3 regions of the Planococcus sp. FY231025 genome follow, and region 3 is predicted to be linked to each of the others. Evidence: riboswitches for the same ligand, from Rfam matches in the RefSeq annotation. Region 3 holds a riboswitch; each other region holds the start of a gene.

What was found. A riboswitch is a leader RNA that binds a small molecule or an ion and turns the genes downstream of it on or off. The one in region 3 is predicted to bind lysine.
Region 1: it holds a riboswitch for lysine, as region 3 does, so the genes downstream of both, ACTL32_RS03865 (transporter substrate-binding domain-containing protein) here and dapA (4-hydroxy-tetrahydrodipicolinate synthase) in region 3, are expected to answer to the same signal.
Region 2: it holds a riboswitch for lysine, as region 3 does, so the genes downstream of both, ACTL32_RS18475 (Na+/H+ antiporter NhaC family protein) here and dapA (4-hydroxy-tetrahydrodipicolinate synthase) in region 3, are expected to answer to the same signal.

What each region holds. Positions count from the first base shown of each region.
Region 1 covers NZ_JBQJJG010000004.1:112,822-117,034, reverse strand. Annotated here, with positions in the region: gene ACTL32_RS03875 (amino acid ABC transporter ATP-binding protein) at 1-559, opposite strand, end outside; gene ACTL32_RS03870 (amino acid ABC transporter permease) at 595-1,362, opposite strand; gene ACTL32_RS03865 (transporter substrate-binding domain-containing protein) at 1,426-2,271, opposite strand; lysine riboswitch at 2,405-2,588, opposite strand; gene mnmH (tRNA 2-selenouridine(34) synthase MnmH) at 2,660-3,769, opposite strand; gene ACTL32_RS03855 (SRPBCC family protein) at 4,021-4,213, shown strand, end outside.
Region 2 covers NZ_JBQJJG010000016.1:54,500-58,712, forward strand. Annotated here, with positions in the region: gene ACTL32_RS18475 (Na+/H+ antiporter NhaC family protein) at 1-1,507, opposite strand, end outside; lysine riboswitch at 1,618-1,799, opposite strand; gene ACTL32_RS18480 (bifunctional metallophosphatase/5'-nucleotidase) at 1,870-3,213, opposite strand; gene ACTL32_RS18485 (sulfite exporter TauE/SafE family protein) at 3,227-4,054, opposite strand; gene ACTL32_RS18490 (DUF72 domain-containing protein) at 4,054-4,213, opposite strand, start outside.
Region 3 covers NZ_JBQJJG010000004.1:500,023-504,235, reverse strand. Annotated here, with positions in the region: gene ACTL32_RS05720 (TraB/GumN family protein) at 1-1, opposite strand, end outside; gene ypfJ (KPN_02809 family neutral zinc metallopeptidase) at 137-991, opposite strand; gene ACTL32_RS05710 (SAM-dependent methyltransferase) at 1,061-1,663, opposite strand; lysine riboswitch at 1,770-1,948, shown strand; gene dapA (4-hydroxy-tetrahydrodipicolinate synthase) at 2,074-2,967, shown strand; gene ACTL32_RS05700 (STAS domain-containing protein) at 3,636-4,213, opposite strand, start outside.

The sequences.
Region 1 (4,213 bases), 390 kb from region 3:
TCGCGAGGTCTTTCATGACCTTCAGCACTTCCCCGACCATTTCCGGATCGAGGGCCGAAGTCGGTTCGTCAAACAGCATGACGTCCGGCTCCATCGACAGCGCACGCGCAATCGCTACCCTCTGCTTCTGCCCGCCGGAGAGCTGTTGGGCTTTGGCGTTGACGTACTGGTCCATGCCGACGACATTCAAGTATTTCATCGCCACTTTTTCCGCTTCTTCTTTGCGGCGCTTCAGCACTTTCACCTGGCCGACGGAGCAATTGGCCAGGACGTTGTGGTTGTTGAACAGATTGAATTGCTGGAACACCATCCCGAGTTTCGTGCGGTAGGCGTGGATATCATGGCGGTCATCGAGGATGTTCTCGCCGTTATAGATGATTTTTCCGCCGCTCGGCTTCTCGAGCAGGTTGATGCAGCGGAGCAGCGTCGATTTCCCGGATCCCGAAGAGCCGATAACGCACACCACTTCGCCTTTATGCACTGAAAAGTCGATGTCTTTCAACACTTCATGCGTTCCGAACGATTTGCTTAAATGCTGGATCTCGATCACTTTTTCCATAAACTCTCCTCTTCCATTTCAGCTTTTTGGCGCGGTCACTCTTTGATTTTGTGTTCCGTGTCTTCCGGGTTCACCACTTGCATCGGCAATCCGCCGATCATGCTGTAGTTTGCCGGCCCTGCCAGCCTTCTTTCAAGTTTGCGCAAGAGGAGCGTAATGGCAAACGTCATGATGAAATAAAGGACGCAGGCGATGAAGAACGATTCGAAATAGCGGAAGTTGTTCCCGGAAACCGAACGGGTCTGGAAAAACAGTTCCGTCACGCCGATGACGCTGAGCACCGCTGTATCCTTGATGTTGATGACGAACTGGTTGCCGGTGGCCGGCAGGATATTGCGGATCACCTGCGGCAGGACGACGTTCATCATCGTCTGGAAATGGTTCATCCCGATGGCTTGCGCCGCTTCGAATTGGCCCTTGTCGACGGAAATGATGCCGCCCCGGACGATTTCGGCCATATACGCTCCCGTGTTGATGGAAACGATAAATATGGCCGCAGTGAAGACATCCATATCGATGCCGAATGCCATTGCCGAGCCGTAGAAGATGACCATGGCCTGCACCATCATCGGGGTGCCCCGGAAAAATTCGATATAGGCGGAAAGCAGCCCGTTGACCGTTTTCAATAGCGGTTTCTTAATGCCCCGCTCCGGCATCGGGATTGTGTGGATGATGCCGATGATCAGCCCGATGGCAGCGCCGATCAATGTCCCGATGATCGAAATCAACAGCGTCATTCCTGCTCCGCGCAGGAACATCGGCCAATTATCTGTAAGTATGGTAATGACCCATTCAAGACTCATTGTTTTCCTCCTAAGCAAAAGTAAAGCCGGCCGCATGTGCATGCAGCCGGCACCACCCCATCATTATTGCGCAGCTGGTTGGTTCTGGATTGCTGTATCCATGATTTCCTGGCGCTCTTCTTCGGAAATGCCCGCCAAGGTTTCATTGATCGCTTCGGCGAGGCCGCTTCCTTTTTCAAGTCCGACGGCCACCGCTGTATCGTCTTCCGACGTTTCAAATCCGTCTTCGAATTCCACCATCGCGAAGTTTTCATTTGCTGCAGAAGCACTGACCGCTTCCGGGCGTTCCGATACATAGCCGTCAATCATGCCGGATTCTAGCGCTACCCGCATTGACGGGAAGCTCTCCATAGCCGTTTCTTTAGAGACGCCTTCGATCTGGTCGATGACGGTGTAATGGAACGTGTTCAATTGTGCCGTGATTTTCGCCCCTTCAAAATCGGCGAGTTTTGTGGCATTTTCATATTCGCCGCCTTTTTTCACGACCATCACCAGTTCAGATGTATAGTAGTGGTCCGAAAAGTCGATGGTCTCTTTGCGTTCGGCTGTCGGCGACATGCCTGCAATGATCGCATCGATTTTGCCGGAAGTCAGAGCCGGCACCAGACCGTCCCATTCCGTTTTGACGATTTCAAGCTCTTTGCCCATGTCTTCAGCGATGCGCTTGGCGATTTCCACGTCATAGCCGCCGGCATATTCCGCATTTCCTGAAATTTTCACTGCGCCGTTGGAATCATCCCCTTGCGTCCAGTTGAACGGAGCATACGCCGCTTCCAAGCCGACCTTGAATGTTTCGCTTTCCTCTGAAGCTCCTCCGCCTGTCGAGCCGCTTTCTTCCGATCCGCATCCGCCCAGCAGCATGCCGGCCGAAAGAATCGCCGTCAACCACAATCCTGTTTTCTTCTTCATAATCCTTTTCCCCCTTTGGTTTCTGCACTTCTCATTTTCCTGAATATACAAAAAAGGCAACCAGCTACAAAAAAAGATCTGAGTTAGACTCAGATCGCTATATGCATAGTTGCCCTAAATCCTCTTTTCCCTGGTTCGAGATAGCGCTCCGCTATGGACCGGGAAGTCCATGGCGGCAGTCCTGCAATTGTTCACTGCAGACCCAGCAAGTAATAGTCGAGAAATATTACAAACTTCGGCGGTCTTTCCTTCTCCATAGCATCCCTGCTTCTCAAACTCTTCTATGGACTAATAAATCCCGCGCCTCTACCTCACCGGAAAGTGAGGTTATATATTCACTTGTTTTTCATAGTCTACAATAAGGCTTTTTACCTGTCAATCTAAGTTTTCATTGCCCGACTTCGATTGAATCGGGGCTCTCCCGCCAAGCGCCGGCCCCATTTCCGCGTGCCTCCCTCTGCCCTTCGGAAAAGTGCGGGATGCTCCCTTTGACAGCCCGCGCGGCTTCTTCCACATTGCCTACCTGCAGGAACTTTTTCTGCGCATCCGGATATTGATGTTCCGTGTGCTTGTAGCGGGAATCGTAATAGTATTCCAACAGCAATTGGATGGCCGACGGGAAGCGCCCCGTTTCCAAATCCGCTTCGATCTGCCCTGCAACAGGCACGCGGATGCGGGACTTTATGCGGTGGAACGCCTCGAGGCATTCTGCGGCATACTCTCTCGGACGGTAATCTTCCATGATTTCCTGCACTCTTTCAGCCATCGGCATTTCGATGACCAAATGCGTGCTCCGGTTTTTCAAATCGCATAAAAACGGCGGGATCACCACTTTCCCGATCCGATGGCTTTCTGCTTCAAACAGCACATACGGAGCATCTGCCAACTTTCTCAACCGATGGACAAGCAGCGAATCGAACACTTTCTGGTTATGCGGCTCGAGGCCGATCTGGCCGAAGATGGACCCCTTATGGTTCGCCATCCCTTCAAAATCGATGACCGGAAAGCCTTCCTTCTCCAATGCCTTCAACACTCTCGTTTTTCCGGCGCCCGTCAAGCCGTTCAACACGAACGCACGGGAGGGAGCCGCCATTTCCTCCAGCTGCGCCACTACCCATTTCCGGTAGCTGCGGATTCCGCCTTCCAAGCGGTGCGAATGGATATTCATCAAACTCAATAGCGTAGCGGTGGTCCGGCTTCGCATTCCGCCGCGCCAGCAGAAAACCGTCAGATCTCCTTCGAGCGCTTTGAATTGCCGGATAAATTCCGGCAGCTTTGCAGAAATGATTTCCAGTCCGCGCTCTTTTGCAGCTTCCACGCTGACCTGTTTATAAAGCGTGCCGACTTCCGCCCGCTCCGCGTCATCAAAAAATGGGATATTGATGCTTCCGGGAATCGTGAAATTTTTAAATTCAGCCGGTGACCGGACATCGATCAGGACCATTCCTCCATTTTCGATTGCCGGGACCAGCTCTTCGACTGTTATATTGCTGAACATGATTCTTTCCTCCAAAAGTTCCTTGTACAGCCGCCGCCATACTCTGCCGGCAGCATTCGTTAAGGTTACTTTGTACTTCGGCCTGGCATTTCCAAGCCTCCTATCCAAGTATACACCCAACCGTTTTCCAGCAGTGTTTTAATACTCGGCAGCCGAAGCCCTTTTGCTGGCCTTTCAATAATAACATGAAGTTATTAGAATTTTATGTTAATTTAAATGTATACCCTATTTTATTGGAGGCGAACGGTTCCATGGCGCATACAAACCAAAGCATTTTCATCAATGCCCCGCTCGAAGATGTTTTCCAGTATACGATCAATCCTGAAAACTGGGCTTATTTCTATAATAACCTCGCGTCCCCGAAGAGGATCGACGGAAACGGCGAAGCCGGCACTGTCGTCGAAGCGGACTACGCCATCATGGGCATGCATTTCCCGCAGACAA
Region 2 (4,213 bases), on a different contig from region 3:
TGACCGCAACTGCTAATAATGACCATAGCAGAGAACCGGTAAAGCCTATGACGATATACCCCACTGATCCGATTGCGGCTGCAGTCAAAGCGTATGGCAACTGGGTCAATACGTGGTCCATATGGTTGCTTCCTGCCCCTGTAGAAGACAGGATCGTCGTATCGGAAATCGGCGAGCAATGGTCTCCGAAAACAGCGCCGGCAAGAACAGCTGACAATGTTGCCAGCAGAAGTTCAGGCGCTGCCTGCCCCATGATGTTGCCGGCAATCGGCAGCAGGATCCCGAAAGAGCCCCATGAAGTTCCCGTCGAGAAAGCCATGATTCCGGCTAAAAGAAACAGCAGCACCGGCAGGATTTCGGTCGGAATATTATTCTTTGTCACCACATCCGCCAGATACGCGCCGGTTTCCAATGCGTCGATCAAATAGCTGAGTGCCCAAGCAAAAATCAGGATCAGCACAGCGCCGATCATTGAGCGAAGTCCTTCGACAATCCCTTTGCCGACCCAGGATGCTTTCGCCGTTTCATTTTGCTTGAATTGGCGCACATACAACAGGATGGATGCGACAGCACCCAAAAGGCCGCCCGCCATCAAGGATGTGGGTACATCCGTATTCTCGAAGATCGCCCAGACGTCCCATGTTTGTCCGGCATTCTGGTAGCCGGTCCAGACCATCGCCCCGATCGTACCGGCAATCAGCAAGAGGATCGGCAGGAGCAGATCCGTCACTTTTCCATGCGAGTGCGCCGGGAACTCTTCTTTCATTTCCCCTGGAATGGTTTTGTTTGCATCGTATAATTCCCCAGTCGTGATTGCGCGCGTTTCATGCTTTTTCATAGCCCCGAAGTCGACGTCGCGGATGGCGACGAAAATGACGATGGCCAGCGTCGCAATGACGTAGAAGTTCATCGGTGCCATCCAGATGAACGCTTCAAGCGCCGACATCTGAACATAAGATTGCGCTGAAAGAATTGTGGCGACGATTCCAATGATCGCGGCTCCCCAGCTCGATACCGGTGAGATGACGCAGACCGGCGCTGCCGTAGAATCGATGAAGTAGGCCAGTTTTGCCCGCGACACTTTATAACGGTCAGTAATCGGACGTGCGACTTGCCCAACCGCCAATGCATTGAAATAGTCATCGATGAAAATCACCATGCCGAGCACGACCGTCAAGACCTTGGCGCCGCGGCGGGTCTTGATGCGCGCAGAAGCCCAATCGGCGAATGCACGGCTGCCGCCTGACAAACTGACGAATGCAGTGATGATGCCCAATAGCAGCAGGAACAATAAGATAAAGACATTATAGGCGTTAAAGCCTTCGTCCCAGAACGTGACCGCAAAAGAATTGAAGATCTCCCTTGCAGCTTGGACCGGCGCAAACGACGTCAAGATCAACGCGGCTGCCACCACACCTGTTCCGAGCGACAATAGCACCCGCTTGGTCAGCAGCACCATGATGATTGCTACCAACGGCGGCAAAATCGAGAAAATAGTATTTTCCATATGAATCCCTCCTATTTTTTTAAGGATGGAAGAGAAGATAGAAAAAAGGCCGATCGCTCCAATGGATACAATCAGCCTTCTACAATTCGTCTGTGCATAAAAACATCAAACAACCCTGTAGCTCTTCGCCTGTAAAATCACAGACGACAGTGACATCCTTTTTCAGAATGCCCCCAGCACTTTTTCCATTGACACCTGAAAAAAGAGCTTCGGCAAAACTTCCTTTCATATGCGTTCAACGTTGTCACACTCCCGCATACTACTGATAAGCTTCGCAGCCTCTACCCATCGATATTGAATTCCTTAAAAGCATAGCGCAGAATTTTATTGAAATCAAATGAAACTCTACTTCGAATATTCGTTCATTTTACTGCTTTTGCCTGAAAAAACCGGCTGAAAACATCCCGCAGGAATTCCGGCATAAAATAAGTTTTTGGCGCCCGTTTCAGCTCCGGGAAAAAATAGCCGAACGTGAACATATCGAGCGTAATCAGCTGATAGACTTTTTCCGGGTCCGCAAGAATACCGCCGACATACAATCGATGCTCTTCGACCGCCAGATTGACATGGACGATGTTCCCGATGACTGCACCGCGGAACCCCATCCCCTTCAATTCGATGTTCGGCCACTCGGCATTCAGCGACTGCTGGTAGATTTCCTTCAGTTCTGCGCCCGTCAGTTCGACCAGACAGAGGTTGATCGGATGCGGCAGCATCCTATGGAAATCATAGCGTGTCGCGACCCCTACCGGCATCCCCTCCATGAACAAGCCGGCATTGAATAACGCACAGTCTGCTCCGGAATACTCAAGCATCGCTTCCCCGAACAGCTCGGCCAGTTCCGACTCTTTGAACCACTCCGCTTTTAATTCTTTTTCGTTGTAAAAAATCGGTTCGCTCAGCTGGGATTTGCCGTCCGCAATCAATTCATCATTGAATCCCTCTTCCGAATTGCGCAATTCTGCGGTATCGATCAATTCAGCTTCGGTTTCACCGGTTGCCGGATCAAAAGTGATATGCCCGATGAACATGCCGAATTTGCCGGCCGCCCCGAGCAGTGTGCTGCCGATTGTTTTCCCTTCGTGGAAAATATGGTGGGTATGGGCGCCGAGGATCACGTCGATGTCGGGGCAAAGCTCCGCCAGCAGTTCATCCTCCCGGATGCCCAGATGGGACAGGCATATAATGAAGTCCGTTTGTTCCTTGATGGCGTTGACCGATTCAATGATCGATGCTTTCGCATCGGTCACTTCCCAGCCCAATCGCTGATAAAACGGAGTGAATTCTGCTGTTGCCCCGACCAGGCCGATTCTCAGCCCTTCCGCAGTCTCCAGAACCCCGTAAGGCTTTGCCCATTTCGGCCGGCCGCCGCCTTCTTCAAACAGGTTGGATACAATGACATCAAAGTCAGCCTGGATATACAATTCGTCTAGTTCATCCTTGGACAGTGTAATGCCTTCATTATTGCCGATTGTCACTGCATCGTAGCCGGCTTCATTGAGCAATTCCACATTGCCTTTTCCCGCCGTCCCTTCCGTGAATGGATGGGAACGGTCGACGTGGTCGCCGATATCAAGGATCAGGCAGGTATCGCCGGCTTCCTCATGCCAGCGTTTCCGTTCATGCAGAAGCGCCCGGATGCTCGGCCAATGCGAAAAATGGCTGTGCAGATCATTTGTATGATAAATGTGAATGAGTTCTCCCATGCCTTACACCTCTTTAAGAACTGAATAATCCTTCGTAAATGGACCGCAGGCCGAGAACCAGCAATGCGATCCGCAAAATGACGACCAAAGTTTCCGATTGGAGCTTTTTGTTAAGCGATGCGCCTATTTTGGCTCCGATATACGCGGCAGGCACTACAGCAAGCGTATAAATCCAAGGGACATTGCCAAGGGAAATATGCGTTACCGAATTGACGATCGCCGATAGGAACACCATGAACATCGACGTCCCGACCGCCACATGCGGCGGGAACAGGAACAGCAAAATCATCGCTGGCACCATGATCGATCCTCCGCCGATTCCGAAAAGGCCGGAGGCGAAACCGACGCCGAACGTCAAAAGCAGCGCGAACCAAACCGGATAGCCGTACAAGTATTCTTTATGCATGGAATCCTTGAAAGTATACTTGCGCCCGTTATCGACAAACCAATGTACCGCTTCCAGCCGGTTGCGGATCAACAGCAGCAGGGCCAGAAACACAAGCAGGATGCCGAAATATAGATTGAACGAAGGCAAGTCGAGGCCTTTGTTGACAAATGCGCCGATAACGGTCCCGGGAGCGCTGCCGATGAAGAACAGGAACCCGCTCCGGTAGTCGACTGTTTTGACTTTCATATAGGACAATGTCGAAGACAGGCCAGTGAAAATCATCATGATCACCGACAAGCCGACAATTTTCTGCGGTGTCAGATCCGGAAAAAAGGCCAGCGCCGTACCGAGGAATAAGAGAGCCGGTACCAAAATGACGCCGCCGCCGAGGCCGATCAGCGCCCCGACAATCCCTGAAAGCAATCCTGCGATTGCCAGTAGGAGAAATTCCATTAAAGGCCACCGTCGAACAGATCCAGCTGCTTATCGGACAAGCCGGTGAACTCCAAGCCGTTCATTTCCTGAAATTCTTTCGCATCGCCTGCGGCATGTCCGCCTGAATTATTATTGAAAATGATATAGACGTTTTCAGCGGACTGCTGGAGGGTTTCT
Region 3 (4,213 bases):
TGGGGTTACTTCCTTCATTAGAGTTAAATTTCCTTCCGCGGCACCGCGAAAAGACTGTCTATTTCAATAATGAATCACCTGAGGAAAAATATCAACGCCCGGCCCTTCATTTTTTCAGATTTCACAATTGTTCCGTTTACAGATTGCGTACGTTGAACGTATTGCCGTTTTGGATGTCGCCGTATTCAAAGCCGCGGTAGAACCAGCGCTGGCGCTGTTCGGAAGTGCCGTGAGTGAAGCTTTCCGGCACGACATAGCCGCGCGAACGCTTCTGGATCGTGTCATCGCCGACTGCGCTCGCTGCACGCAGCGCTTCCTGCAAGTCGCCTTCTTCAAGCACGTCCATGCCCTCCGCATGATGCGCCCAGACGCCCGCGTAATAATCCGCCTGAAGCTCAAGCCGCACCTGAAGCTTGTTGTATTCTTCCTCGCTCAGCTGATTGCGCATCGGCTGGACTTTTTCCATGACACCGAGCAAATTCTGCACATGATGCCCCACTTCATGGGCGATGACATAGGCCATCGCAAAATCGCCGGGTGCCTGGAACTGACGCTGCAGCTCTTCATAGAAACTCAGATCAATGTAAAGCTTCTGGTCTCCCGGGCAATAGAACGGCCCGACCGCCGATCCCGCTGTCCCGCAGGCCGATTCGACGCTATTGGTGTACAGAACGAGCGTCGGCTCGACATATTCAAGCCCCTCTTCCGCAAACACCTGCGACCAGACCGTCTCCGTATCCGCGAGGACGACCGACACAAAATCCGCCAGTTCCTCTTCCTGTTCCGTCGCCACATACGGCTCACCCGATTGCGCCGGCGCTCCGCCGCCCATGCCGTTCAGGACGGCGCCCGGGTCTCCTCCGAGAAACGCCACCAGCAGGAATATCAGCAAACCGCCGATCCCGCCGCCAGCGGCAATTGTTCCGCCGCCCACTCCTCTTCCCCTTCTGTCTTCTACATTTCCGCTCCCTGCTCTGCCTTTCCATTTCATCGCGCTTCTCTCCTCGCCTGTTAGCCTTTTTTCTTAAGCCTATACCCCGTTCCGTACTTCCCTTAACCCTCAAGCGAGCCGGTAGACCAAAAACCGTTCCCGGAAATCGGCTTCCGACCCGGGCAAAGCGATTTCCTGCACCCGCTCGAAGCCCGTGCGGTACTCCAAAAACTCGATATAATCCTCAGACGGGAAAAACAGGATCAGCTCGACAGGCCGCTGGATTTTCTCCACAGACCTCAGCACATTCTGCACCACTTTCATGAAAATCTGGACAGAAAACGGATTGAAGAAATAAAACCGGTTATCCTCAGGCTGTACGCGGTAATTCTCCGCAAATTCACATTGGAAGCGGATGCGCCCTGTTGCGCTGGGGGTCCTTTTTTCATAGCGGATCAAATTCTGCATCGCTTCCTCGAACAGGCCGGGGTCCATTTCAATACCCACAGCCTCACTGCCGAACAGGTGGTGGACGTAAAATGCAAGCCGCCCCTTGCCGCAGCCGAAATCCACGAGGCGGTCCCCCGGCGCCAGCCGGTAGGCCGCGAAAAGCTCGGCAAGCAAGGCATAAGGGGTCGGTTCATAGCGGTTGTGGTGGAGCGAGTCATGGAATCCCTGCTGGATCCCTTCAGTCCGTATGTTCAAATCGGCGTCTTGCTGGCGTTCATTCATCAACATTTCCCCTTTCCCTGTAAATTCCGCTGCGCTGCTATTGCAATTTTCGGCGGAATTTGGTAAAGTCTAGCTAATTCAATAATTTCTTGCTCCGGTCTTCCGGAGTGAGGATAGAGGTGCAAACACCATCAGTAGACAGCCCGAGGACGATGAGGTCCGGCGACGGCTGCTGAAAGGGGTTTTTGCCGAAGTGGAGAGGCGCTCATCGCCGAACCCGCTGGGCCTGCATTCAATAGATGCAGGACTGTCATATAGGAGACTATATGGAGGGCTATCTGATGCAAGAGCTGGGCGGTACACACACCGGTTCTATGGCAGCAACGAGACCCTCGTTGCTGTTTTTTTGTTTTTTTCGATAGACTCATCACCTCTGATTTTACTAAAAAAATGAGAAAAGGGTGGTATTTATGAATTTCGGACAAGTAGTAACAGCAATGGTGACGCCATTTGACGCCAACGGAGACATCGACTTCCCCGCAACTGCCGCATTGGTCGAGCACCTGATCCAAAACGGCTCGGACGCACTTGTCGTCGCCGGCACCACCGGCGAATCGCCAACCCTGTCAGCGGATGAAAAAATCGAGCTTTTCAAGTTTGTCGTTGAAACGGTCCAAGGCCGCATCCCGGTCATCGCTGGAACCGGCTCGAACAATACACGCGCATCGATCACCTTGACCCAAGGCGCCGAAGAGGCGGGTGTCGACGGCATCATGCTCGTGACGCCTTATTACAACAAACCTTCCCAGGAAGGCATGTTCCAGCATTTCCAGGCCATTGCGACTTCAACCCACCTGCCGGTTATGCTCTACAACATCCCGGGCCGCAGCGTCGTCAACTTGTCTGTCGACACAGTCGTGCGCCTGTCGGCGATCCCGAACATCGTCTCGATCAAAGAAGCGAGCGGAAACCTCGATGCTGCCGCTGAAATCATCGAACGCACACCGGAAAGCTTCACACTCTACAGCGGCGATGACGGCTTGACGCTGCCGCTTCTCTCGATCGGAGGAACCGGAATCGTCTCTGTTGCCGCCCACGTGATCGGCCGTGAAATGCAGGAAATGGTTTCAAGCTTCAAAACGGGTGATACGCAGAAGGCGGCCCAGATTCACCGGAAACTGCTTCCGGCGATGAACGCGCTGTTCGCCGCGCCGAATCCGGTGCCGGTGAAAACCGCACTCAACCTGACCGGCGTGCCGGTTGGCGGAGTCCGCTTGCCGATGGTGCCGCTCACAGAGCAGGAAACCCTAACCTTACAGGAAGCTTTAGCTCCTGTCGTACAAATGAAAGCCAAGCAGTCTTAATAAAAAAAGAAACCCGTTGAAGCGATGCTTCAGCGGGTTTTAAGGCTGTCGAGAAAATTCCTATAAAATGAATCCTAAAAAACGAATTTTTCACACCGCTTCGGCCGCTTAGGGCATGGCTTTCGCTATGAGCCGGGAAAAGTACCCGTCTCATAGCAAAACCCTTCTGCTCCTGCACCGCTGCGCTAGCTTCGTCGCAAATAAAATGGCCCAAACTGCTTTTGGGCCATTTTATTGCCTAGCCCGTGGACGCGCCGGCGCTGGTTTCTCTCTTATTAGCTGATAACTCTACCCGTTTTAACAGTGCTACCTCAGATATGGAGCAAAACGGCGGAGAAAACCGTACTGCTCCTTCAGCGCTGCGCGCTTCGTCGCAAAGACTTGCCCTCGCAGGCTTCGGGTAAGTCTTGCCTGCGGGAAAGCGAGACAGCCGAGACCCCGCAGGGAGCGAAGCGACTGAGGAGGCTTGGCGCTCGCCCGCGGCAAAGAGATGGCTCTAAGGAAGTTTGAGCCATCTCTTTGCGACGAGCGCATAGCGCGCAGGAGCACAGGGTTTTACGCAGCTGTTTTGCGGAATATCGGTTATTTATTTTAAAAGAAATTAAATCTATATCTTTCTCAACATGCTAGAAACCCGCCGAAGCGATGCTTCAGCGGGTTTTTTGGTTTTATTCGGATTCAGCGGCCAGTTTTTTGAACGCCTGCTTGAGGCTGCCGCCGAGGGCTAGTCCTCTGATGTCGACGCCAAGATTGGTGATGGTCTGGGCGATTTCAGGACGGATGCCCGTCAAGATGCCGCGGATGCCGACCAGTTTCAGCGATTCAGTCAGTTTGATGATCTGCTCTGCTACCATGGCATCGACTTTGACAACGCCGGACAAATCGATGATGAGTGTTGATACCTGAAGGCGCGAGACCGCAATCAGCGTTTTCTCCAACAGGTAATGGGCACGGTCCATCTCGATGTCGCCGACAATCGGCAGGATGGCGATTTCATCGTTCACCGGGACGACCGGCGAAGACAGCTCAAGGAATTGCTTCCGCGCATCGCTTAAGTTCTTCTGGTAAGCATTGATATAAGAGAAGCTATAGGAATGGGCCGCATGGTCAAGGAGCGAGTGGAAAAATTCCAGGACATCCAAAAGCATTTCAAACTCCATGCCTTCATGGACTGCTTCCGACTTCAGCACTTTAGCGATATGCTTCCGGTACAGATGGGTTTCCCCGAGCGCCTGGTCAAGCATCA